DNA from 4 places in the Exiguobacterium sp. 17-1 genome. Region 3 is predicted to be linked to each of the others. Evidence: riboswitches for the same ligand, from Rfam matches in the RefSeq annotation. Region 3 holds a riboswitch; each other region holds the start of a gene.
What was found. Region 3 has a riboswitch for thiamine pyrophosphate ahead of tenA (thiaminase II). Riboswitches for the same ligand answer to the same signal wherever they lie in the genome.
Positions count from the first base shown of each region.

Region 1: another riboswitch for thiamine pyrophosphate. It lies ahead of thiD (bifunctional hydroxymethylpyrimidine kinase/phosphomethylpyrimidine kinase); the one in region 3 lies ahead of tenA (thiaminase II).
Region 2: another riboswitch for thiamine pyrophosphate. It lies ahead of tenI (thiazole tautomerase TenI); the one in region 3 lies ahead of tenA (thiaminase II).
Region 4: another riboswitch for thiamine pyrophosphate. It lies ahead of MUN34_RS05980 (ECF transporter S component); the one in region 3 lies ahead of tenA (thiaminase II).

Region 1 is NZ_JALIGJ010000006.1:100,653-108,253, forward strand. It holds gene MUN34_RS14415 (murein hydrolase activator EnvC family protein) at 142-1,419, shown strand; TPP riboswitch at 1,480-1,590, shown strand; gene thiD (bifunctional hydroxymethylpyrimidine kinase/phosphomethylpyrimidine kinase) at 1,708-2,517, shown strand; gene thiM (hydroxyethylthiazole kinase) at 2,498-3,268, shown strand; gene thiE (thiamine phosphate synthase) at 3,258-3,896, shown strand; gene MUN34_RS14435 (hypothetical protein) at 3,911-4,354, shown strand; gene MUN34_RS14440 (ArsR/SmtB family transcription factor) at 4,545-4,910, shown strand; gene MUN34_RS14445 (CHASE3 domain-containing protein) at 4,945-5,589, opposite strand; gene MUN34_RS14450 (YitT family protein) at 5,750-6,619, opposite strand; gene MUN34_RS14455 (hypothetical protein) at 6,758-7,366, shown strand; gene MUN34_RS14460 (formate/nitrite transporter family protein) at 7,550-7,601, shown strand, end outside.
Region 2 is NZ_JALIGJ010000002.1:468,182-475,782, reverse strand. It holds gene MUN34_RS08255 (hypothetical protein) at 1-384, shown strand, start outside; gene MUN34_RS08250 (hypothetical protein) at 395-1,474, shown strand; gene MUN34_RS08245 (C40 family peptidase) at 1,545-2,042, opposite strand; gene MUN34_RS08240 (MFS transporter) at 2,256-3,443, opposite strand; gene MUN34_RS08235 (OsmC family protein) at 3,648-4,073, shown strand; gene nagZ (beta-N-acetylhexosaminidase) at 4,070-5,308, shown strand; TPP riboswitch at 5,368-5,470, shown strand; gene tenI (thiazole tautomerase TenI) at 5,562-6,158, shown strand; gene MUN34_RS08220 (NAD(P)/FAD-dependent oxidoreductase) at 6,155-7,159, shown strand; gene thiS (sulfur carrier protein ThiS) at 7,144-7,347, shown strand; gene MUN34_RS08210 (thiazole synthase) at 7,349-7,601, shown strand, end outside.
Region 3 is NZ_JALIGJ010000002.1:731,306-738,906, reverse strand. It holds gene MUN34_RS09570 (alanine/glycine:cation symporter family protein) at 1-376, opposite strand, end outside; gene abc-f (ribosomal protection-like ABC-F family protein) at 590-2,455, opposite strand; gene MUN34_RS09560 (DUF1002 domain-containing protein) at 2,735-3,616, opposite strand; TPP riboswitch at 3,807-3,912, shown strand; gene tenA (thiaminase II) at 3,987-4,682, shown strand; gene MUN34_RS09550 (MarR family winged helix-turn-helix transcriptional regulator) at 4,897-5,337, shown strand; gene MUN34_RS09545 (MFS transporter) at 5,411-6,784, shown strand; gene MUN34_RS09540 (sporulation protein) at 6,939-7,601, opposite strand, start outside.
Region 4 is NZ_JALIGJ010000002.1:88,940-96,540, forward strand. It holds gene MUN34_RS05970 (DEAD/DEAH box helicase) at 1-2,403, shown strand, start outside; gene MUN34_RS05975 (50S ribosomal protein L25/general stress protein Ctc) at 2,754-3,431, shown strand; TPP riboswitch at 3,523-3,621, shown strand; gene MUN34_RS05980 (ECF transporter S component) at 3,727-4,302, shown strand; gene MUN34_RS05985 (ABC transporter ATP-binding protein) at 4,299-5,858, shown strand; gene MUN34_RS05990 (energy-coupling factor transporter transmembrane component T family protein) at 5,824-6,549, shown strand; gene MUN34_RS05995 (NAD(P)/FAD-dependent oxidoreductase) at 6,628-7,601, shown strand, end outside.

The DNA of each region.
Region 1 (7,601 bases), on a different contig from region 3:
TATTACAAAAAAACGCTTTCACTTGAAACATAAATGAAATTTTACTGAAACTATTACGGTGCTATAATCAATCTCAGGCAGAAATACTTTGAATTAAATACTTTTCAAATAAGAAATCATACATAAGCGAGGAAACCAGACATGTTAAAAAAATTGCTTGCAACAGTATTGTTAGGGGTGTTACTTGTATCCACTGCACCGACTTCTAGTCATGCTGCAACGATTAAAGAAAAGAAATCTCAAAACGCGACAGAGCAGCGCCGGTTGGAAAAAGCCATCAAAAAACAAGAAGCTAAAATATCAGTGGAACAACGCGAAATCAATAAAATTGATGCGGCCATCAACGAAAATATTTTTCGGATTTCGGAAAAAAACAAACAAATTGAACAATTAAATCTTCAAATCAAAGATCTTGAAGCGGAAATCGCCCGTTATGAAATCATGCTTACCCGGCAAGAAGAGTTGCTCGGAGACCGCTTACGTGTCCTTCAAGAAAATGATGGGAATTCTATAAAATGGGAAGAAGTCATTTTTGGTTCAAAAAACTTGGGTGATTTATTTAGCCGTGTCATGGCCGGGAAAAAAATTGCCGAGCAAGACGATAAAATGATTTCTGCTTATTTGGAAACACAAGAAAAGCTAGCAGAAATGAAAAAAAATCTTATTGCTAAAAAAGAAGAGCGTGTTCAAGAAAAAGAATCATTGCTTGTCCAAAAGAAACAGTTAAAACAACAGATGAAAGAACGGAGTGCAACCCTGAAAAAATTACGTAAAGGGAAAACAAAGTTCACGACGAAACTGTTGAATGCAAAAGAATTACAAGCGACTTTAGAGGCTCAAGAAAGAGCGATTGCGGCAGCAAAAGCTGCAGCGAAAGCAGCGGCAGAAAAAGCGGCTGCCGAAAAAGCAGCGGCTGAGCGTGCGGCAAAAGAGGCGGCAAAATCAACGCGTGAATCAAGCGAAGCAACGGTTCTTCCGACTCCTGTCAGCAGTGTGCCGACAGGATCAGCGAAGTTCATTCGTCCAGCTTCAGGTGGTGTTTCACAAGGGTTTGGACCGGCGAGTGGGGCAAACGGATATACTTTCCATAATGGTGTCGACTTCAGTGGACCCGTCGGATCACCGATTCGAGCAGCGGCTTCCGGAACAGTCATTACGGCCGGGAGCGGCGGACCTTATGGAAATCACGTCATGATTTCGCATTTCCTTGAGGGTCAGGTGTACACAACAGTGTACGGTCATATGAATTCGTTATCGGTTTCTGCAGGTCAAACGGTAACTCAAGGTCAAACACTTGGTACTCTCGGCAGTACCGGAAATTCGACAGGACCGCACCTACATTTTGAACTGCATATCGGTGGATACCAATATAGTGCGACAGGACCAGCCAACACGGTCAATCCACTTGGATATCTTTAAAAACGAGCTTCGGCTCGTTTTTTTGATAGTGCTGTGATACAGTGAAAAAGAATTTAAATTACGAGCAACTAGGGGAGCTGGAGGAGTCCGGCTGAGAGGAAAACCATTCTGTTTTCGACCCTGTCACCTGAACTGGATAATACCAGCGTAGGAAAGTTGAGATCGAAGACATGAGTACTTCAATCAGTAGAACTGATTGTTCATGGCGTCGTCTGCTTTTTTACAGCGGACGGCGCTTTTTGTTGTCCGTTTTCTCCTTATTTGCTCACAGGAAAGTGAGGAAGTGGAATGAAACATGTATTGACGATTGCTGGATCCGACTCTGGAGGCGGAGCGGGAATTCAGGCAGATTTAAAGACGTTTTCAGCACTCGGTGTATACGGAATGAGTGTCATCACGGCGATTACGGCACAAAATACGTTAGGTGTTCAAGCGGTCGAAGATGTATCCCCAGAGCTCGTGGAAGCACAGTTGACATCCATCTTTTCAGATATCCGTGTCGATGCGATTAAGATCGGAATGGTTTCCAATCAAGACACGATCCAAGTGATTGCAAGACAACTGGAAAAACATCAGCTTCCGGTTGTTCTCGACCCCGTCATGGTCGCGAAAGGTGGTCACGGCTTGTTACAACCGAATGCAGAACATGCATTGCTCGAACAGCTTTTACCGCTTTCGACGCTTGTAACCCCTAATATTCCTGAAATCGAGCGGATGATTGGCCAAACGGTTCACTCCCTTGATGATATGAAACAAGCGACGGTAAAACTGGCTGAAAAACGAGCAGGAGCTATTTTGCTCAAGGGCGGACATTTGGAAGGACACGACGCCACCGATCTTTTATATGCGGACGGACGATATGTCGTCTTTGAACAAGAACGGATAGAGACCCGTCATACCCATGGAACAGGCTGTACGCTATCTGCTGCTATCGCAGCTCATCTTGCCCTCGGTCATTCACTGGAAGACAGCATCAGTCATGCAAAACGTTATGTGACGGAAGCCATTCGTCACGGTTTTGCGCTCGGACACGGTATTGGTCCGACACATCATTTTCATGAACTTTGGAGGGATACACATGCTACGACGCATCCATGATAAAAAACCGTTGATTCATCATTTAACGAATACCGTAACGATCAATGACTGTGCCAATATGACACTTGCCCTTGGCGGATCTCCTGTTATGGCAGATGACCTGTTGGAAGTGGAAGAGATGGTCGGGCATGCAGATGCTATCGTGATTAATACTGGGACGATTAATCCAGACATGCGCCAAGCTCAAATTTTAGCAGGGAAAACGGCTAATCGATTGGGTAAACCGGTCATTCTGGATCCGGTTGGCGCAGGAGCGACGGCATTAAGAACAGATTTTATGAAGCAATTGATGGAGGAAATCACCTTTACGGTCATCAAAGGAAATGCATCTGAAATCAAGACATTACTTGGACAGACCGCTCGAACGAAAGGAGTCGACGCTGCTGAAGGAGAATCCCTGGATTTTCAAAGTATCCATGATTTTGCATCCCAAACGAAACAAGTCATCGTCGTAACAGGACCGATTGATTTTGTGACGGATGGAGATCGTCAACATTATCTGGATGTTGGTACGAAACGTCTTGGTCAAGTGACGGGAACAGGATGTATGACCGCTTCTTTGATTGCGACGTTTTTAGGAGCCGGATACGATCGTTTTGAGGCGGCAGTATTTGGGACATATGCTATGGGGAAAGCAGGGGAGTCGGCTGAGGATTATCCTGGTATCGGGAGTTTTCGGACCGGGTTGTTCGATGCAGTGAGCTTGATGACGGAAGAAAATTTGCCGGAGGTGCAGACAAATGGACAGTGAATATTTGATTTACGCAGTGACCGATCGACGTTTGCATCCGCATCTTTCCTTGGCGGACGCCGTCGAAGCATCGATTAAAGGAGGCGCAACGATTGTTCAATTACGGGAAAAAGATAGTTCGGGCAAGGCTTTTCTGGAATCAGCCATTGCGTTGAAAGATATTACCGCACGTTACGACATTCCGCTCATTATTAATGATCGGATTGATATCGCTTTATTGGTCGATGCCGGTTTGCATATCGGTCAAGATGATATTCCTTTAACTGAAGCGCGTCGTTTGTTACCGGAAGCGACGATTGGTGTTTCCGTTTCAACAGTGGAACAAGCTGTTGCGGCAGAACGGGAAGGCGCAGATTATTTAGGGGTCGGTTCACTCTTTCCGACAGCGACGAAACAAGATGCAACATTCATGGCGCGAGCGACGTTAGAAGAGATTCGTAAAGCCGTTCACATCCCGTTGGTTGGAATCGGTGGGATTACCGAAACGAACATTTCAACACTTAGTTCACTAGTGGACGGATATGCTGTGGTTTCAGCTTTATTTGCAAGTGAAGACATTCAACGAACGACGAAAAAGTTTAAGCAGACCGTGAAACAAGTGCGTCAGAGCGTCTCCGACAGGGTATAGTTCACTTAGAGGTGATGGTCGTGAAATGGCAGTCTGTTCGATTTCGAGGACGTTGGATTCGGTATAAAATCGAACCACAAATCATTCGAGTCGATAATCGCGGGAAATATCATTTAGGTGCAGTGCTATTTCCTTTCCCGAATCGTTATTCGTATCAACTAGCTGTGTTATTAAAGAATAAATACCGACAACAGTATAAACGTTCCTTGCTCATTCAAACGAGCTCAATCGCAACTGAAATCTGGGGGCACACACATCTAGATATTTTTTACCGGATGATGCTGTTTCTTCCGCTACCCCATTTTTTACGGAAGCGCTATAAAGAGCGCTTGAAAAGTACGGGCATTATTGATATCGGTGTGCGTGCCGTCGATTCAAACCGTATCGTATGGGATATCGGAAACTTTTTAGGTGGCTGGTTCTTTTACGCAATCTCAAGACGAAACCGTGATAAATGAAAATGTGCTTCAAATAGGAATCGTCTAATGAAAAAGTCTGCTTCCCGGTCTGGACGACGGGAAACAGACTTTTTTGAACTGTTGCTTTTCAGTTAAAAAGTTCAGATCAGTCAGTCACCTGAGTCCTGAAGTGATTTCCTTGCAATTCATTTGAAACGATGGTGGAATGAAAGGGAAAGAGGTGATGACGGTGGATGCACCACGTTGTGAAACGATTGCCATTGATCAAGTACGTGCAGAAGAAATTGAACAAATCGTCGATACGATTCCGACGACAGACATTGGAAAGTTGTTCAAAGTCCTGTCAGATGCCACGCGTTTACGAATTGCTTACGCCTTGACGGTGGAAGAGGAGCTTTGTGTCTGTGATGTCTCGGCTTCGGTGGATTGTTCGATTGCAACAGCTTCTCACCATCTCCGTACCTTGTTGAAACAAGGACTGGTGAAATATAGAAAAGAAGGTAAGGTCGTCTATTATTCGCTGGACGATCATCACGTATCGTCGCTCGTTCATCTAGCAATGGAACATGTAAACGAAGGTAAGGCGTCCTCTTGAGTTTACTGAACAACAAAACAAACACGTAACGTCCTTACGGGCGATACGTGTTTGTTTTGTTTTCGGAAAGCGGTTTAGACCGGTGAAATAAGATGATGGTCGTTGCAATCAACAAAAAAGCTAAAATAGATAGGCTGAAGCACATTCGTTTATATTCTGCCGTCATTTCAGTGGCCAATTCTAGTTTTTGTTCAAGATCACGATATAATTTTTCTTTAATTTGTGACAAGTCTTCAAGAATCGTTTGGGTGGTTTGGGTCGTTTGTTTAGCTAATTTTTTAGCCCGTTGCGGATGATCTGTTTCATAGACGGTAAAAACTTCTTGAATCTCTTCCTCCCAGGCATTATTACGCAACAGTAAATCTTTAACCGCACCAGGTGTCTGATTGGAGGAATTTAATAAACGCCGTAAATCATGAACTTTAGAAGTAGAAAAGTAATATTGTTCAATGTAACGGTCATCTTCATATAACAACAGGCCGCGAACAGCATTCGCCCGGTCACGATTATGTTCGATCAATTGATCTACTTGTTTAATCATTGGAATATCTTGTCTATGCATCTCTTCAGTCAATTTGGAAATCGTTCGATACCCACTTAAAGCATACAGAAGTGGAATCGAGGCAAACAGACTGACGATCAGGATGAGGGTGATACGGTGCCGCCATAGTTGATTCATGCAATCCATCCTTTTTTACAAAACGTAATGTCATTAGCTTAACCACTATTTCCCAAAAAGTGAAGGATTCTTCAAAAAATGTGGAACATTTTCTTTGATTTTGCGTATTATACACAAAAAACCGCTACAACGAGTGCAGCGGTAACAACGTTTTAGACAGTTAAAAAGAATAGGAGTGTTCTTTGTAGTTCCCGAAGACCGTATGAATCTCAGAAAACGTGACAAAAGCGTTGGATTCGACGGAGGAAACAATTTCTTGGAGTTTAAGAATTTCATTATTCTGTACGACGACATAGACCATCTTTTTCGTCCGCTTCGAATAACCGCCGCGCGCATCGAGAATCGTTACACCGCGTCCTAATTCTTTTGTGATTACTTCATTGATTTCATCGGCTTTTTCACAAATGATGATACATTGTTTAGAAGCGGAATAAAAACTATACACGGTCTGAAGTGCTTTCGCCCGAACAAAACTCATGATCAACGCATACATGACATGTTTCAAATCAAATACGAACCAGACGAGTACATAGATGACTAAATCCTGCATTAAAAAAATACGTGGAAGCGGCCAGTTGTGGAAGCGGGCATAAAAGAATTTTCCAAGGATATCGAGACCGCCAGTCGAGGCACCGCCAAAGAAGATCAAAGCCATCGCCAAACCAGAGACAAGTCCGGCAAAAATGGAAGCGACGAGTGGATCATTTAAAGATTCAGGAACGATTTGGGTCGGAATCCAGTCAATTAAAAACGATGAAGCCAAGACGATGAGACCGGATAAAAACATAAAGTGTTTTCTTAAAAAACGAAATCCAAGTAAAAAAAGTGGAATGTTCAAGACCAGTTGTGTCAAACCGATTGGTGTGTGGAATAATTCTTGTGCGATAAGTGTGATTCCCATGATTCCGCCGGATCCGATATCATTCGGCGATAAGAGAAGACTGATGTACAACGAGTACAGCAATGTTCCAATCAAGAGGAAACCGATTTTCTCTGTACGTTTTTTCTTTGCGGGCTGTTTAGTTTTCATTGTGATTGATGAGTAATCTCATGCTCCTCCTCCATAAAGTATCTGCCTGCAAGAGTACGCTGATATGAGGATTAATTCAACCCCCGATTTGAAAAAAGAACAATAAAATCATCTGGTTTTGAGAAAGGAGAGCGTTTTTTGAAAAAAATCATACTGTTCATTTTGTGTATTGGAATCGGGCTGTCGGCAGGTTCGTGGGTCGTCTGGAACCAACAGCAACCGCCGGAAGAAGAGAGTTTTAAAGATGGTCATGTGATTGCACGTCATGTCGGGACATCGGTTGCCAATACGGCTGCGATTGAAGAGTTAGTCAAACAGTTGCCGTTTTCCGAGGCGTTGACTGGTGTATCAGTGGATGGTACGACGGTGAAGATGACATACGAACCTACTGAAAAAGGGCAGGCGGATTGGACGGGTAGTAATGGAAAGGCAATCCAATCCGGCAACGCCGCTTTTTTGGAAAGCCGTTTATCCAAGTTGATCATGCATCAGACACTAGCACTTTTTTTGAGTGTATCCGACTTATCCGAACTTCAAATTCATTACAGGGATTCGTTTTCTGAAGTCACGTTTGATATGGACAGACAACGGATTGAAGACTATACACCACGGGATATCGAACGTGCCAGTTCTTCCGCAAATCGGTTTAATCGCGTCGTTGTCGAAGACTATGTACTTGTAGATTCCAGGCGGACAGTATTTTTTGAAAAGTTCCAAGAATCGTTGCAAATCCTTCCTGGAAAGTAGTTGTATACACCAATAAAAAGCACTTTTCACAAACTTGACACATTGGTATCGTTTACATCCTGTTCTTTTAATAAAACGCTAAATAGTGTCTATTCATGACTTGAACATCTTATAAGATGGAAGTATGATAATAAATGAACAGACATTGTGAAGTGTTGAACAAAAGAAAGCGGGGTTTCTACAATGAATGAAGTAGAAGCATTAGAAGGATTACGAAAAAAAGCTGTCAAATCGA
Region 2 (7,601 bases), 260 kb from region 3:
AGTTATGCCATCTTCAACTGGCTGATTAAAGACAATTATCGCGAATCCTCCTCACTAGTTCTCTCGGATACACTAAAGCAGTTGTATACGATGAATGGAATGGATTTGCTCGTATTCGTTATTTTAGCTCTATTCATTGTCAGTTTTTTGTTTCTGCTCGTGCTGCTTGAACGGTCTTACCGTAAAGCGAAAGGACTATTATTCATCGTCCTTGAAGTGGCTGCTCTCTTTACCATAATGATGGGTGGTTTGTATATAATCGAAACACTGAACATCTTTTTACGTCATGAAACAGCAGGAATCATGGTGACAATCTTTGTGCTCTACTTTGCGTATACGATTTGGAAAAGCCTGCGTTTATTAAAATGGAAAATTTCGGTCTAAGGAGGACGTCATGCGAAAATTTAAATTTGTACTCATACTGGCTGTCGTCAGCTTCTTGACGGTAGGAATATACACCTTGTTCATTCGTTCGATCGACGAATCAGATTTTGTTGTTGAGAGGGTCAAAGGAGATCCGAAACAATCAGTTGTCCGTTCTGTTCACGCAGAAATTTATGATCAGGGTCTAAAAAACCTTGATTACAACGTTGGATTAGACGGGCATGTGCAAAAAACAGCAGGTAATTTGATTACCAGTTTGTTTAATAATCCGATTGATGAAGAGGGTGAACCGACTGACTTCCGACGTTTTATTGCGTTAGATAAGGTCGCTACGCTAGAACAAGATGGAATTACTTACGGAATCGGTACAAAAGATAAAAATAAGTGGGAATTGCAGTATTGGAATGCTGGCAAACAGCGTGTCGTAAAAAAAATATTTCCGGAACCTTCTGAAGCTCAGAAGCTAGGAGAAATTGATCTCATTCCGTATCAACGTGTTGAAAACAGTTTGTATGTTTACGCACAGGATTATGCAACAAATTTAGAAACATTGTTGTACAAAATCAATTTAAAGAACGATACGGTTCAAAAAATAAATTTACCTTATACTTCCAAAAAGTATACTTATATTTTAGGTATCCATGACGAGACGATTGTCTATTACACGAGTGAAGGTGTAGAAGGATCAGATGCAACAAAAGAAACGGTATATTTGAGCAATGGGAAAACGGTTCAGCCTCTAAAGGGATTGGATTTGAGCGATGCCTCTCAAACAAAACTAAGCATCGATGGAAAGAAACTAATTATGCTTAAAGATGAACTAAAAGGTTTACGTTGGACTGTCTACGATTTGACGTCAAAGAAAATGAAAAAATATTCGATGGTTTTACCCCATACAAAAGATGGTGACGTTTTGAATAAATTTATTGAACTACAGAATGACATAATCTATATGGGAAGCCAAGCCGGGGATGGTGTAATTAACATACGTGTTGTTGATGCGTTATCAAAACGTGTCGTATACGAAGGAAACATCAAAGATAAACTGAAGCGAAACGAAACAATGTTCAACACACTTGTTTTAAACTAACGGACAGCTTAATAACCACAACAAAACAGTCATCCGGAACTCGCATGAGTTCCGGATGACTGTTTTTGTTTTACTGATACGATTTGATGATGATGTCCTGTTTCGCGTAGTAACTCCACGTCAGGTCTTGCGATTCGACCTTCTTCGTCGTTACGGCAACGAACTTATTTTTGCCGGTATAAATCCCGACGAAGTTGGGGGCTTTCGCCTTTTTCGCCTGGACGAACAATAGATCACCCGGGACGGCTTTTTTGAGTGTGACAGTTTTCAACGGCATCGCGGCTTGTTTCGCAATCGTCCGCTCGAGTGTCAGACCGCTTTTTTGATAAACGTATTGCGTGAAGCCCGACGCATCAAACCCTTTTGTTGTCGTACCGCCTTCTTTATACGGTGTCCCGATCAGTGATGTCGCTAGTTTTGCGATTTCCGTTTTCTTTTTCGCGAGTGCTTTTTCCGACAGCGGTTTTTTTGTTTCGACTTTTGTTGGTGTCGCTGCAGATGTTGCGACTGGACTGATAGTTGCTGTCAACAATAAGGCTGTCAGGGGAAGAGCGTAATACGATTTCATAATAAAAACTCCTTTAAGTAGTTGGGATGGATAAGCTGTCTCTACCGTAACATGCCGATTGACAGATTAAGCAACAAATTGGATACGTTCACCTAACAGTCTTGTAAGGTTTGGTCTGAGTACCCGTCAGCTTTAAGTTCCGGATTCAACAAAAAGACCTCTGTTTCGTATGCCACAGGTGATGGCACCATCGGAACAGAAGTCTTTTGGATGTTATGCCCGCTGATCGAGCCGATGACTGACAGCCGTCAAAGCGGCTGCGAGTAAGGCAACGGCACCGCCGACAAGGGCGATGTTCATGATCGGACCGTTCGCATAGACGAGTCCGCCGAGTGCGGAACCGAAGGCAATCCCGACATTGCTTGCGACCGGCATCAAGGAAGCGGCTAGTCCTTTTGCTTCCGGATTAAACTTCTCTGCCAGGTCAATCAGATAGATTTGTGTTGAGGTCGTCAATAAAATCGACATCAAGGACATCAAGGCAATATTGATCAGACCAAGTGACACGGATGCTGTCGTCACGTAGAGAGCAGCGAGTACGATCGCCTGAACGATAAAGACGAACCGTAGACGGCCGATCGGATTTTTGCTGGCGATTTTTCCGGCCAGGATGTTACTGAAGATCGAGACGACGCCGTACGCGAGTAAAATCGGACTGATCCAGGCCGACGGTAGCTTCAATTCCAGCTCAAGGACTGGGACGAGATACGTATAGACGACGTACGTCGCACCGAATCCGAACGACGGAATGAAAAAGGCAATCATGATCCGTGGATTGGCGAGTAAACTGAGCTGTTCCCGGATTGAACCGGATGATTCCGATTGCTGGACCGGAACGACCTTCAGGACAGCGAGCAAGGCGACGACACCAAGACTGCTTGTCAGCCAAAATGTAGCAGCATAACCGGCGTGCTGTCCGATGAACGTACCGATCGGGACACCGAGAACGTTTGCCATCGTAAATCCACCAAAGATGAAGGAGACAGCGACGCCGCGTTTCGCGATCGGCACACTGTCGCTTGCGACGACCATTGCCAGTGAAATCAGGACACCCGTCAGAACAGCCGTCACGATTCGTGACACGAGTAACAGTTCATAGTTCGGTGCAATCCCGCTGCAGATATTCAGGATGATCCAGACGAAAATCAGACTGAGCATTAACTTCCGTCGCTCAAGGTGTCCAGTCAAGGACATCGTAATCGGTGTTCCGATCGCAAAGGCAATCGCGAAGGCGGAGACGAGCGTTCCGGCTTTTGCAATCGTGATGTTCAGACCGTCCGCGATTTCTGATAAAATACCGACGATGACGAATTCGCTTGTTCCAAGGACAAAGGTCAACATGGATAACGTCGCGATTAACAGCCAGTCGGCTTGACTCAAACGAGTCGATGATGATGACATAAACAATTCCCCACTTCTGGCGCCTGTGCGCAAAAAAACTATCGTGTTTCAGAATAGCATGATTTAAGAAGGGCGGAAACCGGATTTACCTGTCACAGGAAAAGAAGCATTATTTTGAATAGACAGTCAATTTCACTTGCCATGCATTCGGGTATACTAACAGAGTAGGAAACATCACTTAAATCAGAAAAGGACGTGATCTTGATGCAAGCAACAGTCACTTGGAATCAGAAGATGGGTTTTAGCGGGGAAACCGAATCAGGACATCACTTGGCAATGGATGCCGCACCGGAAAACGGCGGAGACAATCAGGCACCCCGACCGACGGAACTCCTGCTTCACGCCGTCGCCGGCTGTACCGGCATCGATATCGTCTCGATTTTAGAGAAGATGCGTTTGACATTGACATCATTTGAAATGGATATCGAAGGGGAACGGGCAGATGACCATCCGCGCCGCTTCACGACAATCTCGATCCATTACCGGCTCGAAGGCGATTTACCGGACGATAAAGTCCGCCGGGCGATTTCGTTGTCCAAAGATAAATACTGCTCGGTCTCCCAGTCCTTGAACGCTGAGATTGAAGTCTACTATTCCATTAATGGTGTCCGGAACGAGGAACCGATTTGAAACGGATTGTCCCTGTCCTGTTAACAAGCGTCCTGCTCGCCGGTTGCGCCGATGAACCGACACAGCCTGTCGAGCCGCAACCGAAGCCGGCGAAGAAAACGAAACCGCCGCAGCCGGATCGATCCTCTGCCGCTGAACGGGAGGCGAAACAACTTAAGCAGACCGTCTCGAAGATGTCGACGGCGGAAAAAGTCGATCAGTTGCTGTACATCGGCGTGACGGGAACAGCCCTGACACAAACGGACCGTCAATTACTGCAGGACCATGCGCTTGGAGGCGTCCTGTTACTCGGCGGCAACATCACATCGACCGAACAACTGAAGACCTTTACAACAGCGATTGCCGAAGCCCAAAATGCTGATTCAAAAGCGTTCCTCGGGTTTGATGAGGAGGGTGGGCGCGTCAGCCGGGTGCCGGATGCCAAACTCAAGTTATCGCCGAGCCTGTCATTTGGTCATAAAAATGATCCCGGATTGATGAAGGAAGTCGGGCAAACGCTCGGTTCGATTTCCCGTTTTTACGGCTTCAACATGGATTTCGCCCCGGTTCTTGACGTCAACAGTAACCCGGCGAACCCGATTATCGGTGACCGGGCACTCAGTGCAGATGCGGAACAGGTTGCCCGGCTTGGTATTCCGTTGATGCAGGGGATGAAGTCGGAAGATGTTGTCCCGGTTGTCAAACACTTCCCGGGTCACGGGGATACGACCGTCGATTCGCATGTTGGTCTGCCGCGGGTCGATGCTTCGAAAGCGGAACTCGAACAGACGGAACTGGTACCGTTCAAACGGGCGATTCAAAACGGGGCCGAGATGGTCATGGTTGCGCACATCCTGTTCCCGGCACTCGATCAAAACCGTCCGTCGTCGTTGTCGAAACCCGTCATGACCGGTCTGTTACGGGATGAACTGAAGTTTGATGGTGTCATCATCACGGATGATCTCGTGATGGGAGCAATCACGGAACGGTACGGACTTGCCCAGGCAGCAAGTCTTGCCCTCGAAAATGGTGCTGATATGGCGATGTTCTCATCGCCCGGCGGATACTCGTCCGTTCATAAGGAAATCATGGCGCGGATCAAACAAGGAAAATTGTCGGCAGCAGATCTCGATCAGAAAGTCGGGCGGGTCTTACGCTTAAAACAAACGTATGACTTGTCGCAAACGAAACGCGTCGACAAGTATGAACAGCTGATCAAGCAGGTCAAAGCGGTCGAATCAGACATGCGACGCTGATCAAGGGTGGAATACACGTGACTATCCGTGGTAAACTACAGACGTACCACACAAATTAATATCTACACTAGGGGAGTCTCGCAGCAGACTGAGACGGAAGTATCCGGACCCTTTGAACCTGATCTAGTTCGTACTAGCGGAGGGAAGTGGATTCCGATCAATCATCCGAGGATGCGACGACTGTCGCCCTTTTTTGTAGGACCACTCCATCAGTTCATGGGGTGGTCCTTTTTCGTGTGGAAAGGGGGAAATAATGACGCAGTTACATCTGTTGACAACCGGCAAGCAACGTCCGGACGTGCTCGAACGCTTGTTGCCGGAACTCGCTGCAACCGTCGACCGGATTCATCTGCGGGAGCCGTCATGGTCGGCGAAGGAACTGGTCGCGTGCATCGAAACACTCGTGCGACGAGGCGTAAAGACAGAGCAATTAATTGTCCATGACCGGCTGGACGTGGCAATCGTCACCGGGACCGGAGTTCAGCTGACCACACGGAGTATTCCGGTTGACCGTGTCCGGAGCCGTTTCCCGGAGCTGGTGATTGGTCAATCGGTCCATTCATTGACGGAAGCGGTGGCGGCAGAACAGGGGGGTGCTGATTACGTCCTATACGGCCATATTTTTGAGACGGGATCGAAACCCGGTGTACCGCCAAGAGGACTTGATGCCTTAAAACAGGTTGTCGACTGGACATCGATTCCGGTTATCGCAATCGGCGGAATTAAACCGGACAATCTACAGGATGTCATGGCGACAGGCTGCTCAGGTGGCGCCGTCTTGTCAGGCATTCTTGGTCAAACGTCTCCGGTTGAAGCAGCCGGACGGTTCCGGGCGGTGATTGGACGATGAAGCAACCGGATGTATTGATTGTCGGCGCCGGCATCATCGGTTTGACGCTCGGTTATGAGCTCCTTCAGCGTGGACAAAGCGTCCATTTGCTTGAACAGTCAACAGTCGGACAAGGGGCGACACGGGCAGCAGCAGGGATGCTCGCGACGGACGAAGAACTGTCGGAACCGTTACATGCGTTAGCGGCAGTCAGCCGTACACTTTATCCGCAGCTTGTCCGTCAATTGTTCGACGAGACCGGGTTGAAGAGCGGCTATCTCGAACTGCCGTTTCAGCTCAGGCAGGCAAATCAAACCGTCCAATTTGAACGGGTCGGTCAAGTCGATCCTCCGTTGCTCGTCCGCGCTTTACGGCAAGCGATTGAACAGCGGGGCGGGGTGATTGAAGAACAGGTGACTGTCTTGCGTCTTTTGCGGGACAAAGAGACGGTAACCGGGGTTGAAACAAGCCGGGGACGGCAATTTGGTCGACAGGTCGTCATTGCCGGTGGACGAGGATCGGAACCGTTGTTGCAAACGATCGGGATTTCGATTGACACGCTCCCGGTCAAAGGCGAGTGCCTGTCTGTCCGCCTCGCAACCGGTCAACTCGAACAGACCTTGTTTCACGAGACGGTGTATCTCGTCCCGAAAGCAGACGGACGGATCATCATCGGCGCAACGGAACACGTTGGCGAGGAATCGACGACGGTCAACGCGGGTAGCGTCTCGGACCTGTTGACGGCAGCGATCGATGTGTATCCGCTGATCCGTGATGCGGAACTGGTTGACATCTGGTCCGGTGTCCGGCCACAAACTCGTGACGGATTACCGTATCTTGGACGGGTCAAAGGGGTTGCCGGTTTGTCGGTCGCGACGGGACATCACCGGCACGGTATCCTGCTCGCTCCGGTGACAGCGCAAGTCCTCGCCGATTGTGTCATGAACCGAAAACCGGAAGTTACGCTGGAGAAGTTTTGTTGCAGACGACACGAGGAGGAGAATACATGCAAATCCGATTGAATGGGAAAGCCTATCCACTGGCAAAACATACGAAGACGCTACACGACTTGATTCAGCAGTTGAATATCGATGAACAGGTCGTCATCATCGAACAAAATCATCAAATCATCGACCGGTCCCGGTATACGGATACGAACGTCCAACCCGGTGATGTCGTTGAAATCGTTCATTTTGTAGGAGGCGGATAACATGTTAGAAATTGGCGGAAAAACATTTACATCACGATTATTACTCGGAACGGGAAAGTACCCGGACGCTGAAATACAACAACAAGCGGTCGAAGCATCGGAAACGAACATTTTAACGTTTTCCGTCCGGCGTTTTGACGTCTTTGCGAAAGAACAGACGAATCCACTCGCAGCACTCGACTTAAGTCACTATGATCTGTTGCCGAACACGGCGGGCGCAAAAACGGCGGAAGAAGCCGTCCGGCTGGCCCGTC
Region 3 (7,601 bases):
CTTGAGCGAGCGTGCTTTCGATCAAGGCAGTTGCGCCTCCCAGTAAAGCAACCATCCACATCCAGAAGACGGCGCCCGCACCACCGAGTGTGATGGCAATCGTGACACCGGCCAGGTTGCCGGTCCCGATTCGTGTGGCGGCACCGATGAAGAAGGATTGAAGCGAGGTAATGCTTTCTCCTCCGTCATCCGTTGTTTTCTCGTTTTTATCGAGCGTAACGCGGAACATTTCTTTTAAGTACCGGAACTGGATGAATTTTGTCCGAATTGTGAAATAGATGCCGACTCCGATCAGTGCCGCGATTAGAACATAAGACCATAATAAGTTGTTGGCAAAATCGACTCCTGATTGTACTGCTTGCTGAAAAGCATCCATCTGAAAATTCCTCCTAATGTGTTTTAGTAAAATGTCTATACGCTAAATTATATGAATTTTCAGATAATATGCAAGATAAATTTTAAAACTTTTTTCCAAAAACTAATCAGGCTAATTATTCATAAAGTAAAAAATAAACTTGTTTCACGACTATACAAAAAGACCTGCCGCAGGTTACGACAGGTCGAAATAGCGTGATATACGGCGGAAAGGTCATTCTGAAGCAAGGAATTGTTCATAGAGATCATCGAGCTGGTGGACCAGCTCTTCACGAGTGGCAAAAAGTTTCGCCAGTACTTCATAATCACTTGCCTGTTCCAGTTGCGATTCCAGAAGGAAAAGCTCTTGCTCTGCTTGATCGATTGTTTCTTCCAGCTGTCGGGATGGTTGTCCCGAACTAATCGGAGACGATTGTTTAGGCAGTTTTTTATTGAAAGGGATGTGCTCCGTATCAGCAATAGAAGGCTTTCCGGCATGTTTACTTACCGCATACGCATAAGGCCCTGGATACAGGATGGGCGTTTGATCGAGCCAAAGTGTTTTCGTAAACAGACGATTCAAAAAGTAACGATCATGTGAAACGGCGATCAACGTCCCTTCAAACGACTCAAGGGCTTCTTCGAGAGAGTCACGCGATTCGATATCGAGATGGTTCGTCGGTTCATCGAGAATCAATACATTTAATTCCGAGTGGACGAGGATTGCGAGCATCAACCGCATCCGTTCGCCTCCACTCAAGGCAGCTACAGGTAAAAAGACACGTGGACCAAAAAATAAAAACTGGGCAAGCCGTTTTCGGGCTGTTCCTTCATCGCTATCGATGGCTGACCGAAAGACATCAATCAAGCGTTGATCGTCAGGAAAATCGATGTGTTGCGATAAATAGCCGACTTTTACCGAAGGACCCTGCGAGATGAGCCCGCTTGTCGGTTCGATACGTCCTAACAACAGTTGTAACAGGGTTGTTTTTCCGCTGCCATTGGCACCAACGATAGCTAAACGGTCTTTTGCGGCGATTTCAACAGTTAAGGAGTGAAACAATGGAGATTCAGTAAAGGAGAGGCTGACGTTTTCTAGTCGATAGACCATCCGGCTTGTTTTGCCTTGTGCATTAAAAACGACATCCGGCGTCTCGGCTTCGAGTTGAGGACGTTTAATGCGTTCGATCCGTTCAAGTGCCCGTTCCATCGATTTCGCTTTCCGAAACAGCTTTTCGCTCGGCGGAGAAGCTTCATTCGCCCACTGGCGGAGGCGGCGGATCGCATCCTTCATTTGCTTGATTTTTTTTTGTTGTTCCTGATAGGCATGGAATTGTTCGAGCAACAGACGTTCTTTTTCCGTCATATAGTACGAATAATTCCCCCGGTATAGTTGGATCTGACCATCTTCCAGTTCGGCAATGCTCGTCACGACCGTATCGAGAAATACACGATCGTGTGACACAATTAGAACGGCGCCAGCATAGCTCGATAAAAATGATTCAAGCCATTCGACGGCTTCGAGATCAAGATGGTTCGTCGGCTCATCGAGAATCAACAAATCGGGTTCGGTTAACAGCATACGTCCGAGGCAGATTTTCGTTTGTTCGCCGCCGCTGAGCTGTTCGAACGACCGGTCGAGTAGAGGATGTAGCCGTAAACCGTTGATCATCCGGTCGACCTTGGATTCAAGCAGATAACCGCCTTGCCGCTCGAATGTTTCCGTCACCTTCGTGTACTGCTCAAGCAACGATTCAATTTGATCCGTGTTCATTGCCATAGCTTGTTCGAGATCGTGTAGTGATTGTCGTAAGTCGAGCAACGGGGCAAACGCGGTCCACAGGACATCCAGTCCGGTCATGTCGGAATTGTATACCGGTAACTGTTCCAAGTAACCGATCGATAGTCCACTTTTTTGATAGATGGTTCCGGCGTCGGGTGAATCTAGTCGTGCAATCAAACGCAGGAGGGTCGTTTTTCCGCTACCATTGCGTCCGATTAAACCGATCCGATCATGTGGTTGGATGAAGAGGGACACATCGGTTAAGATGTCATCGCCTCCGAATTGTTTTGTCAGGTGTTGGATGTCGCAGATCATCATATTAAAATTTCCTCTCTGACGCATCAAAAAAAGGAGAGTGCAAACAGCACTCTCCTCGACTCGTGGAAGATGCGCTTTGCTTTATTTTTCGAGTATGGAGTTCTTCAAAAAAGGGCAGACTGACCCCTTAGAACGCCATTCCATGAAAAATTGCGCGCAACAGATAAAGTTGTTCCATCAACCAATGCTTACACGCAGCAAAACCCATTTCTTCCCACCACCTTTTCTCATTCGATATCTTTATTTTACCATGTCACCTGGAAGGAAAGAAAGAACAGATTATTTAAATAAGCCGGCGATCGAGTTGAAGAAGGCACTTAAGCCGTCAAACAGCTTTGCAAAAAATCCTTTTGTTTCTTCTGATGTTGCAAAGGCCTGAATGTTTTGCCCGGCATCCTTCAGTCCACTCTCAATCTGTCCCCAGTTGAGGTCGGCTTGTTCCATTTGGTTAAACAAACCGGTCAAACGGTCCATTTGGGCGTCGGACAGATTGATATTGTTATTTTGAATGACTTGGACGATGACGTTCTCAATCTCGACTTTCGTTTCCGGTTTCTGTTTGGCGATTTCCGCTTTGATTTCGTTCATCAAGTCGGCGACCTTGTCCGTCCCGACTGTCTTCCCGACATCTGACGTGACCGACAATTCTTGCTGGGCCAAATCTTTTCGTTCATCGGTCAGTTTAATGCCGGTCTCAGCCGACGTTTGGTCGTAGGCTTTCATGATTCCGGTCAAGGCAGATGTTCCGGTTACCTTGTAAGGAGACGTAATCGTGATGTCCGCATCGGTCACACCGGCCGTGACAAGCGCATTGAGGTACATGTCCTTTGTGACCCAGGTGATGTTTTCCGTTGCAACGGACAGACCGTCGCCTTTTTCAGCCAACTCGATCTTGGCGGACGAATACATCCCGCCGCCGCGTTGGGACTGGGGAATGTTTTTCCCGAGATATTTTTCTTCATCCGCAGATGTCGCGATGATCGGAGTGATGCCTTCCGGTGCGTTCAGACGGGACAAGACCCATGTTTTATCCTTCGCTCCGAGCGATTCGCCCAGTGTGATAATCGTTTTGTCGACGACCTGTTCGGCAGATGCGGCCGTTGGCAGTAATAACGTCGTAGCAAGTAATGCCGAAGCGGTCCATGTCATGGTTTTATTCATAAAAGTTCCTCCATAAGTTAAGTATCAGGTACTAAATTTAGTCTAATCGACCGGCGACAGAAGAGAATCGGTCTCAAGGACGAGCCGTCATCCACCTTCCGTCATGTTCCATTGTACAAAAAAATGGAGTGAAATGACGAGAATGGGTCAATTTCACATCAAATCATGATAAACTCAAAATAAATCAAATAGCGACCACTAGGGGAGTCAGTAGGCTGACTGAGACGACGAAGACGTTCGGACCCTTTGAACCTGATTAAGTTTGGACTTACGGAGGGAAGTGGCGTGGACGATCCTCTTTTTATGGTCTTTTCACGTCATGCCTGACATCGGGTGTGGCGTTTTTTTGATTACAAAAGGGGGAAAAAACATGACATTCAGTGAAGAAATCCGGCAAGCGGCAAGACGGTATTGGGACAGCAGCTTTACCCATCCATTCGTGACAGGGATTGCGGATGGAACACTACCGGAAGCAAAATTTCGCCATTACGTCCTACAGGATGCCTATTACTTAAAACATTTCGCGAAAATTCAGGCGCGGGCCGCGTCGAAGGCACAGGACTTCGCGACGATTGCCGAACTCGCGGAACATGCGACGTCGACCTATGCTGCAGAACTCAGTCTGCATCAATCGTTTTTTGAACCGCTTGGGATTTCGGACAAGACACTGGCAGAGTTTGAACCGGCACCGACAGCATACGCTTATATTTCGCATATGCACCATGCAAGTGAAGGGACGCTCGGGGAGACCATCGCTGCGATTTTACCGTGTTACTGGCTTTACTATGAGATTGGACAACAGTTACAGACGGCGACACCGGCTTCACCGATTTATCAGCAATGGATTGCGACATACAGTTCCGAGTGGTTCGAGCGGGTCGTCTTTGAACAAATTGATCGTCTGAATGATTTGGCGGAGCGGGCAAGTGCCGAAGAACGGGAACGGATGAAACAACATTTTGTCAAAAGCTGTTATTACGAATTGATGTTTTGGCAGATGGGCTGGACGGAAGAGACGTTTGAACAAATTTATCTACGGACAATGGACAGACAAGATGTAAAGTGAAAAAAGTAGCTTGAGTAAAATATATGGAAGTAAAAAAACTCCACGCCTGATCGAATCACGAAAAGGGGAAACGTGGAGTTTTTGTAATGAAACGAAAGGTACTATCAACCGAAAATCAACAAGTTGATTCATATAGTTGCATATGAACATATTTTATGTTAATTTACTAATTACACGCATATGCACATGTTTGTGTGAAAAGAAGAGGGGATGAATGATGAAGGTATACGACTACAATAAATCCATCGGGCGTAAGGTAGTGACGCTTTCTCGGCTGATTGGATTTGGGTTGAATAAAAAATTTAAAGAACTTGATTGTCCACTTACATTTCAACAATGGAAAATCATGACGGCATTGAACTATCAAGAAGGAATTTCACAAAATCAATTGGCTGAAATCGTTGAAAAAGAACACACGACAGTTTCCAAAATTGTTAACACGTTAATTAGAAAAAACATGCTTCGAAGAACGACGGATGTGAACGATAAGCGGACGAATAATGTGTTTTTAACGGAAGAAGGCAGAGAAGTACTTGAAAAACTTGCTACCGATCAAGTCCAAACGTTTTTAGACAGTTTAGTGGACGACATTCCCGAAGCGGAAGTAGAAATCTTTACTTCTGTATTAGAACGTATGATAAAGAAAATCCAATGATTTTCTTTATCGTATGTTCTAATATTTTATTGAATATGTGCATAGGCAACTAATAGAGAATAGAGGGATTAGCATGGACGTATCAACATCATTAGCTCAAAGCAAACGTAACAAATTAATGATTATTTTAACAAGTGTATTAGTGATTTCAGCAATGAACACGACGATGTTCAATGTCGCATTACCAGCGATTGGCGAACAATTTTCATTATCTCCTTCGCAAACGGGATGGATTGTAACCAGCTATTTGATTATTTTCGCTGTAGGAGTAACCATCTATGGTAAATTAGCAGATCAATATAAATTAAAAACGTTGATAACAACGGGAATCATACTAATGGCTCTGGGCTCGCTGATTGGTTTGCTGGCTTTAAATTATCCTTTGTTAGTCATCGCGCGTGTCATTCAAGCGGCAGGGGCAGCCGTACTTCCTGCTTTAGCGATGATTATCCCAACCCGCTACTTTACTCCTGAAACACGAGGACGTGCGATTGGAATGACTTCAGCCGGTTTGACGTTTGGAATTGCAATAGGTCCGATTATCGCTGGACTGATTTTGACATCCTTTAGTTGGAATAAACTGTTTATCATTCCGCTCGTCATGGTGTTGAGTATTCCTATCTTCCGGAAGTATCTGGGGGACGAAAAAGGAACGCAGAGTAAAATTGACTTCATAGGTGCGTTATTACTTGTTGCAACGATTGTGTCCTTCATGTTAGTAATCTCACAATCGAGTTGGATCCTCTTCATCCTATTTGTTTTATTCCTGGGTGCCTTCGTTTGGAGAATTAAAATAACAAAAAATCCGTTCATCCATCCGGGTTTATTTAAAAATAAATCTTATACATTCACGCTTTTAACCTTCGCTTTAGGTGCAGGTGCAGCATTCTCTCTACCTTATCTTTCTCCTTTGTTGTTTGTGAATGTAAACCATCTTTCGCCTTTCGCAAGTGGTCTATTTATGTTTCCAGGGGCATTGATTGCAGCACTACTTGCTAAAACCGGTGGTAAGATTGCCGATACCAGAGGGAATGCTACCCTTGCCTACATGACGATTCTTTTGTTCTTGATCTGTTTTGGATTACTTTCGTTTTTTGCAGGAGCTTCTGCTTATCTTGTAATGGTGATACTGATTTTAGGATACGTAGCCCAAAGTCAATGGCAAGTCGCGATGGCGAATACTTTATCTAATACATTATCAAAAGAACAAGTTGGCATTGGAATGGGATTGTTCATGTTAGTCAATTTCGTAGCAAGTTCGATTGCTGGTACGTTCATAGGGAGAGCACTCAGTAGTCGTTCAAGTTTCAGCTTCAATCCTTGGCACAACCAAGCGAGTGGAGGCGAGTACAGTAATATATATGTAGTATTAAGCGTAGTTGTTATCATTACTGCTATTTTATATACGGTGGTTTTAAGAACAACTAAAAATAAAAAATCAAATTAAGCTCTAATTTATGTGCAACGAAAGTAAACGGCATATTGAGTAATAAATAAAAATCAAGGTTGAATTGAAACTAAACTAAGAAAACAAAAACACCGGATACGACTAAATTGTCGAGTCCGGTGTTTACGTTCACGCGTTCTCTTGTCTGCGATATTCAGCTGTGTCGTTCAATCAAATCCGCCAGACGTTGTTTGACGGCAGTCGGATTGTTTAAATCCTGATTGGATAAGGAAAGTTTTGTCATCGTCTCGTCCGTACCGGCCATCTCACTGAACAGCGAACCGAGACTGTGGGCACGGCGGTCGATTTGGACGACGATGTCGATGCCGGACCGGTCTTGCAACAGGATGACTTCGATTTCGTCCAGCTTGTGAGCATAATGGGTACCGCGGGCAGAATACTCAAGTTCCTGCGCGATCGGCAAATCTTTCCGGAAGCGACCCAGTAATTTTTCTGTATCGGCTTTCTTGAGGCGGAATCCGAGATCTTCCATCGCTTCAAGAATGACCGATTGGTAGTCATTGGCTTTGACGACGACAGCATCGTGGTCAGAAGGGTCAACCGCCTGCGCGATATCAAGACCCGTCTCGATCCACGACTTCGATTGGCTGACGGAAAGTGGTGTATTAAAAGGGACTTGAAGCGTAAACGGTATTTCCCGTTCGACACCTGCTTCGATCGTAAACGGGGCTTCATTTAATGCAAACCGGTCCAGTGTGAACGTCGTGAATGCCGTGCTGTCCCCGACTTCTTGTTTGTACTGGGTATTGAAGGCGAGATAAATCCGGGCGATTTCCTGATCGACGTTACCGCCTTT
Region 4 (7,601 bases), 640 kb from region 3:
CAATCGTTTTGCGGACATATCGTCGCCGTGTTGCTAGCGATGCATCATGTGCAAGTCTACGGCACTCCTGGCGGAAATCAATCATTAATCCGTCCGTTTGCGACGACGCGGCAGACCGAAGACGCGGCGGTGACGGCTTATTTGCAAACATTAAATAAAACGGAACGGGCAAAAATCCGGTTTGATGTCAGCGGTTCGGCGATTGTGATGGAAAGTATCACGGCGCAACAACGTTTTATCATCAGTCCGATGTATTTTGACCGACTTTTGCAAAGGCGTGACCGTTTACGGAACCTTGCCGACGTCTGGCTCAGTCCCCCGCTCAAACAACGACTCGTCAGCGGTCCACCGACGGTCGAGCTGGCACTGGACCGGGAAGCTGGTGGACTTGAACTGCTCGTGACGTTTAGCTATCAGGGGGTTCGGATCAATCCATTACAAGAGACGGATTGGCTCGGGCGCGATGTATCGCTCGAAGGAGCCGTCCTCCGCTACGTGACGGGGAGTGGTTTCTTGGAGCGGAACGGTCGCTATCGGTTAGAGGGAGAGGCGGCGGAATATCAATTTCTGAAAGGTTTGCTCGATCCCCGCGTCGTTTACGGTGAACTCGTCGTCCAAGTGACGGAGAGTATCCGGCAATCCTTACCGAACGGACCGTTCCATCCGCGGATCGATGTCGACACGACGGACCGCCTGGATTGGTTAACCTTCCGCTTTTCCATGGACGGGATTCCGGAAATGGAACTGAAACGGGTCTTGCAGTCCCTTGTCACCCGGAAAACGTATCACCGCTTAAAGAACGGTCAGTTCGTTTCCTTTGAGACACGGGCCTTTCAGCAATTGCAACGCGTCTTTCGGCAACTCGAAGCAGCAGAGCAGGACCAACTTGAAGCGATTTTACGTGCACCGGCTCTGCCGAACCTCAAACATCTGGTCGGTGCCTCCTTCTTGCATGTCCATAAACAATTAACGGAACGGTGGCTCGAGCTGAAAAATGGAACAGGTGTCTACCTGAACTTCCCGGAAGTACTCGACCGCCACTTATATCCGTACCAGCGGGCAGGCATCCAGTTCATGGCGAATCTTGCGGGGCATGACGGGCACGGGATTTTAGCGGACGAGATGGGACTCGGGAAGACGATTCAGGCGATTGGTTATCTCGAGACACTTCCGTCGGGTCGGATCTTGATTGTCGCCCCGGCTTCACTGCTCCATAACTGGCAAGCGGAACTCGCGCGATTTGCCCCGACGAGAACGGTTCACCTGTTGACCGGAGCGCGGAAGCACCGGCTAAACCAAATCGAGACAGTACCAGCGGACGGGATTTTTCTGATTTCCTACCCGTCGTTACGGGCCGACATGGAGGCACACCAGACCGTCGAATACGACGTCGTAATTTTCGATGAGGCACAACACCTGAAGAATCCAGCGTCACAAACCGCTGTCCGCTTGCGCCGTATTCGGGCGAAACGTCGGTTTGCCTTGACCGGAACGCCGCTTGAAAACCGGACCGATGATCTCTGGTCGATTTTCCGGGTCATCTTCCCCTCCTTGCTGCCGGACTTACAGACGTTTCAAACGTGGTCGCATGACGAGATCAAACGATTCATCCGACCGTTTCTGATGCGGCGGACAAAAGGCGAGGTGTTGCAGGATTTACCGAAGAAACGGATTGTTCACCACTATACAGACCTCGGTCCGACACAGAAAAAGCTTTATGCGTCCTACTTATCTAAACTGCAACTGGAAACGTTGCGTCATTTGGATGAAACGAAACGCGAGGACCGGATCAAGTTGCTCGCAGGTTTGACCCGCTTACGGCAGATTTGCTGTGATCCGGCGTTGTTTGTCGAAGATTATACAGGCGAATCCACAAAACTTGAACGACTGCTTGAAATCATTGAAGAAAAAGTAGCGAGCGGACATCGGATCCTGATTTTTTCCCAGTATACGAAGATGCTGGCCCGGATTCGGGAACGACTGGCAGCACGGCAACTTGCCCACTTTCTACTGACCGGTGAGACACCGGTTGAAGACCGGGTCGCACTGTGTGACCGGTTTAATGCCGGTGAAGTCGATGTCTTCCTGATTTCCTTGAAAGCCGGCGGGACCGGTCTGAATCTGGCGACGGCAGATACCGTCATTTTATACGACAGCTGGTGGAATCCGGCCGTCGAGCAACAAGCGGCTGACCGGGCCCATCGATTGGGACAGCAGTCGCCGGTCGAAGTAATCAAGTTATTGATGACCGGGACAATCGAGGAAAAGATGGCGGAATTACAAGATCGCAAAGCACTGATGATTGATGCCGTCTTATCGGATCAGAAGCCGGATATTTTAACGATTCGCGAACTCGTCCGTCTGCTCGATTCCCCCTCTTTTATCGATTCAGCAGATGATTAACCACACAAATCAAAGGAAATCTTAAAAAAATGAAAGACCTTCAATCCGTTGTCTAGCAACAGGTTTGAAGGTCTTTCGACAATCAAATTCAGAAAAAAAGGTTTTAACTTTTGAAAGACAGGGGTATATCTACATTAGCACCGTACAACACGGTCGCTTTTCAATTATTGTTTCTCAATATCAGCGTAATGACCTGGGAGAGAAATGCTACTTACTCACTTCGTTTTTCATTTCTGAATGAAATCCAGTTGAACTAGCATTTAGCGCAAGAATTTCTGTTGGAACCTATTGTTCCACTCCTACATTCATTACCTTTTGAGGGCTATACCAAATTCAAGGGGGAAATGAACATGTCAGTAACATTAAAAGTAGAAGAACGCGAAGTACGCCCACGCTCACTTAGAAAGCAATTACGTCATGAAGGAAAAGCTCTTGGTGTCGTGTATGGCTACAAAGTGGAAAGCACACCGATTTCATTCGATGAAAAAGAATTGGTCAAGGTTGTCCGTGATCATGGCGAAAACGTCTTGGTTGCTCTTCAAATCGGCGGTAAAAAGGTCAACACGTTGATCAACAAGCTTGATATGGATATCTTTACACCAACGATTAAACACGTTGAATTCATCGCTGTTAAAATGGATGAAGAAACAGAAGTCGAAACGGATATCGTCCTCGTCGGCGAAGCAGCCGGTGCGAAACTTGGCGGATTCCTTTCACAAACACTCTTTAAAGTAACAGTTGCCGCAACACCAGATAAATTACCGGAACGGATCGAAGTTGATGTAACGGATCTTGCAATCGGAGATTCAATTACAGTAGCTGATCTTCCGGAAGAAAAAGATTTCCGTGTCGTCACAGAAGGTGACATCCAAGTTGCAGCAGTCGTTGAATCGACACTTGAAGCTGAACTTGAAGAAATCGAAGAAGCAGAAGCTGAGGCACAAGCAGCTGATGCGGATACAGCGACAGACGATTCAGAACAAACTTCTGAAGAGCAAGCTGAAGAAAACAAAGAAGATAAAGAGTAATCTTTTCTCTCCTCCCCTCGTGGGAGGTTTTTTTATGCATATTGACAAGTCACGGCGACAGCCGTACAGTGAAGAAGGTACACATCATTGACACATCCACTAGGGGAGCCAGTTGGCTGAGACGATTCACTTCGGACCCTTTGAACCTGATCTAGTTCATACTAGCGTAGGAAAGTGGAGCGGAATCCTCGTGCTCTTTTTCTGCATCTTGCAGGTTACACGACCGCTCTCTTTTCATAGAGGGCGGTCTTTTTTGTGGTTTCTTTGTGGATGTGCATTTAAAGGAGTAGTGATTATGAACAGTTGGAAAATGAAAGAAATCATCGTCATGATGATGCTCGCCGTCGCGTGTGGTGTCCTCTACTTAGGGTGGTCGACGTTATGGTTACCGATCTCGGCCATCTTCGGACCGGTCGGATCAAACTGGATGTTCGGTATCTGGGTCATTGCCAGTCCCCTAGTCGCCTACATCATTCAAAAACCAGGCGCAGCATTGATTGCAGAAGTCGTCGCTGCTGCCGTCGAATTGTTTACGGGGAGTCACTTCGGCTTATCGGCACTGTTGATTGGATTTGCACAGGGAATCGGAGCCGAGATTGCCTTTGCCGTGTTCGGCTACCGGACGTTTAATACGTTCACCTTGATGTTGTCCGGTGTCTTCGCCGCCGTCGGAAGTATGGTTTACAGCCTCATCGTGAATGGATTTGCCTACTATACGACGACGACCCTGCTGTTGACGTTTTCCCTGCAACTCGTCAGCGGAGCATTGCTCGGTGGATTGCTCGCAAAAATGATCGTCGACGCGCTCGTTAAGACGGGGACACTGAACGGTTATGCGGTCGGACGGCAACGGAAGCAGCGTGCCGCATGATGCAGTGCGAGCACCTGTCCGTCCGTTATCCGGATCAGGATAACGCGGTCTTACACGACTTGTCGATCACGATCCAAAAAGGAGAAACGACCTTGCTCGTCGGTCCAAGCGGCAGTGGCAAGACGACCTTTTTACACGTTCTTGCCGGTCTGTTGCCGGACACGATTGAAGCAGATGTCACCGGTCACTGGTTGACCGAGGGAACGGTCGGGATTTTGTTCCAACAACCGGACGATCAGTTTTGTATGCAGACGGTCGGCGCGGAAATCGCCTTTAGTCTCGAGAATCGACAGATCGCCCGCAGTGAGATGGAGGAACGCATCCAGTTGCTGTTGGCGCGGGTCGGACTTGATCTTGCCTTGACGACACCGATTGCCGAACTGTCCGGCGGGATGAAACAACGGATTGCTCTAGCCTGTGTGTTGGCACTTGAACCAGACATCCTGTTACTCGACGAACCGACGGCACAACTCGACCCGAGTGGTCAACGGACGATGATGCATCTGATTGAAGAATTGCATCACGATCCCGACTTGACGCTCGTTCTGATCGAACATCAGCTCGATCAGTGCGTGACGTTTGCCGACCGGGTAATCGTCTTTGAAGGTGGTCGCTTATTGCTTGATGGCACACCGTATGACGTGTTTCATCAACAGCGGGATGTGATGACAGCGCTTGGCATTGCGATGCCGCTCCTCTACCCCTACGGACTTGAGACTTTACCGGAGCTGTCCGGACAAGCCTGTCATCTGAAGAAACGTCCGGTTGAACGTCGAGCGGTTGGAACGGAGCGGACATTTGAGCTGACGCGGGTCCGTGTCAAACGGGGGGAACGGACGATTCTTAACGATTTTTCATGGACGACCTTTTCCGGTCAATGGATCATGCTCGTCGGACGCAACGGGGCTGGAAAAAGCACGGTCCTTGAGACACTGGCAAAATTACTTCCGTCTAAAGGCGATATCCGCTTGTTTGACACCCCGCTTCGGAAATGGTCGGACCGGACGTATTACCAACAAGTCGGCTTTGTTTTTCAGCAACCGGACTTCCAGTTTCTTAAACAGACAGTCGCCGACGAACTTGCCATCAGCTGTGCTACCTTTGATCCGGAACGGGTCCAGACGGCTTTGCGTCACTATCGACTGACCGATGTCGCGGATCAGTCTCCCCTCGCGCTCAGTCTCGGACAAAAAAGACGGTTGAGTGTCGCGACGATGTTACTGGAACGAAAAGCTGTCCTATTGCTCGACGAACCGACCTTTGGACAAGACGCTGAGACGACGGCACACATCATCGACGTGCTGCATCAAGCCCGGGAGGCAGGAACTACGGTGATCATGGTGACGCACGACATGGAGCTGGTCCACCGTTACGCCGACCGTGTTGTCGTCATCGGCGAAGAGTGTGTCCAGTTTGACGGGACGCCGCTGGAGTTGTTTCAGGAAGAAGCACTTTTGGAACAAAACCAACTGTTCCGTCCGGTATCGTTTCTTTATCAACAACTCGAGGAGGTGAAATACCGTGCAGGAAAACGACACACCGCTCGCACGTATTAATCCGGCGGTCAAGCTCGGAACGCTTCTCTATGTGATGATGTTGCTGATTACGACGTCGAGTCTGCACGTGACGCTTGCCTTATCAGTATTTGCTGCCGTAGGGGTCTGCAGTTCCGGTTGGCGTTTGCCGGTGCTCCTTCTGCGTTTGGCTCCCTATGGTCTCTTGTTTTTATTGACGTTTTGGATGATGGCGGCGTTTGGCAAAGGCAGCACCGAACTTTGGACGTTCGGCTGGTTTCGGATTACGGAAGAAAGTCTTGATCATGCCTGGTTGATTGCGACCCGGATGCTCGCTTTTGTCTTCCTGAGCTTAACGTTCGTCGCGACGACGGACGCGACACGGTTCGTCATGAGTCTGATTCATCAATGTCATCTGCCGGTTCGCCTGGCCTACGGTTTTTTAGCCGGTCTTCGCTTTATTCCGATCTTTCGGCAAGCGATCCGGACCATTCGTCAAGCCCGGCGTGTCCGCCAGCAACGGTCGATTTGGCCCTGGCAAACGTTTTTTGACATCAGTCTGCCGCTCTTTACGACGAGCATCATCCGGTCGGAACAGATTGCGATTGCGATGGAAGCGCGTCAGTTCCAAACGAACCGGACGTATTATGTCCGACCAATCGTCACCCGCTTCGATTTGTTGTTTTTTGGTCTCGTCAGCAGCATCGCGACGTCGCTTCGTCTTTTTGTCTGACCAGCGGGAGATTACTTCCCGCTACATCAGGGAAATACCATCTCAGGTGTAAAGAAATCAAAAAAGTAGGTGAACGTCGTGAAACGAATCATTTTAGTAGGTGCGGGTCATGCACATTTAGAATGTATCCAACAAGGTAGTCATCCGGATGTCGACTGGATCGTCATCAATCCTTCACGCTATCAATATTATTCCGGGATGTTCTCGGGGTTGGCGGACGGGACCTATACGCTCGATGAGACCCGGATCGATGTCAAAGCGTTGTGTGAGCGCCACGGGAAGATGTGGATCGAGGACCGGGTTATTCGAATTGACGCGGCGAATAAACAGGTAGTATGCCAGTCCGGACAAATCCTGTCGTATGACATCGTGTCGTGTAACATCGGTTCGCGCGACTGGGAGATTGCCGGTGCACCGCGTGTGACGATAAAACCGAACTACCGGATTGATCAAGCGCTCGAGGTGTTTAGGAATGCCGTTTCCCCTGTCATCGTCGGCAGTGGCGCAGCTGCAGTCGAGATGGCGGCGTCTTTTCGGTCCGCCGGCAGTCCGGTGACGCTGATTCACGAGGAACCGTTGCTCGCGGGTCATCCGGCTGGTCCAAAGGTTGCGAAACGGCTCGATCAACTGGGGGTCAAACGAATCGTCGATCGGTTTGATACGCTGGAAGATCAAACGGCGTGGTTACAATCCGGTCAGTCGATCCAGACGGATGCCCTGTTATTTTTAGGCGGTGCCCGTGCGAGTAAACTGTTCCAGAAATCGGATTTGTACTGTGACGCGCGAGGGTTTCTGCTCGTACATGAAACGTTGCAGGCACTGGAGGATCCGTCGATCTTTGCCGTCGGTGACTGTGCGACGCTGACCGCGTATCCGGACACACCTAAAAACGGGGTGACGGCCGTTCGTCAGGCACCGGTCTTATTGACAAACCTACTTCGGTTCGTGAATCAAGAGCGTCTGGTGACGTTTCGGCCACAACGGCGTTATTTGACGATCCTTGCCCTCGGCGGTAAACAGGCGACATTGCTGTACGGGCGTCACTATCAGAC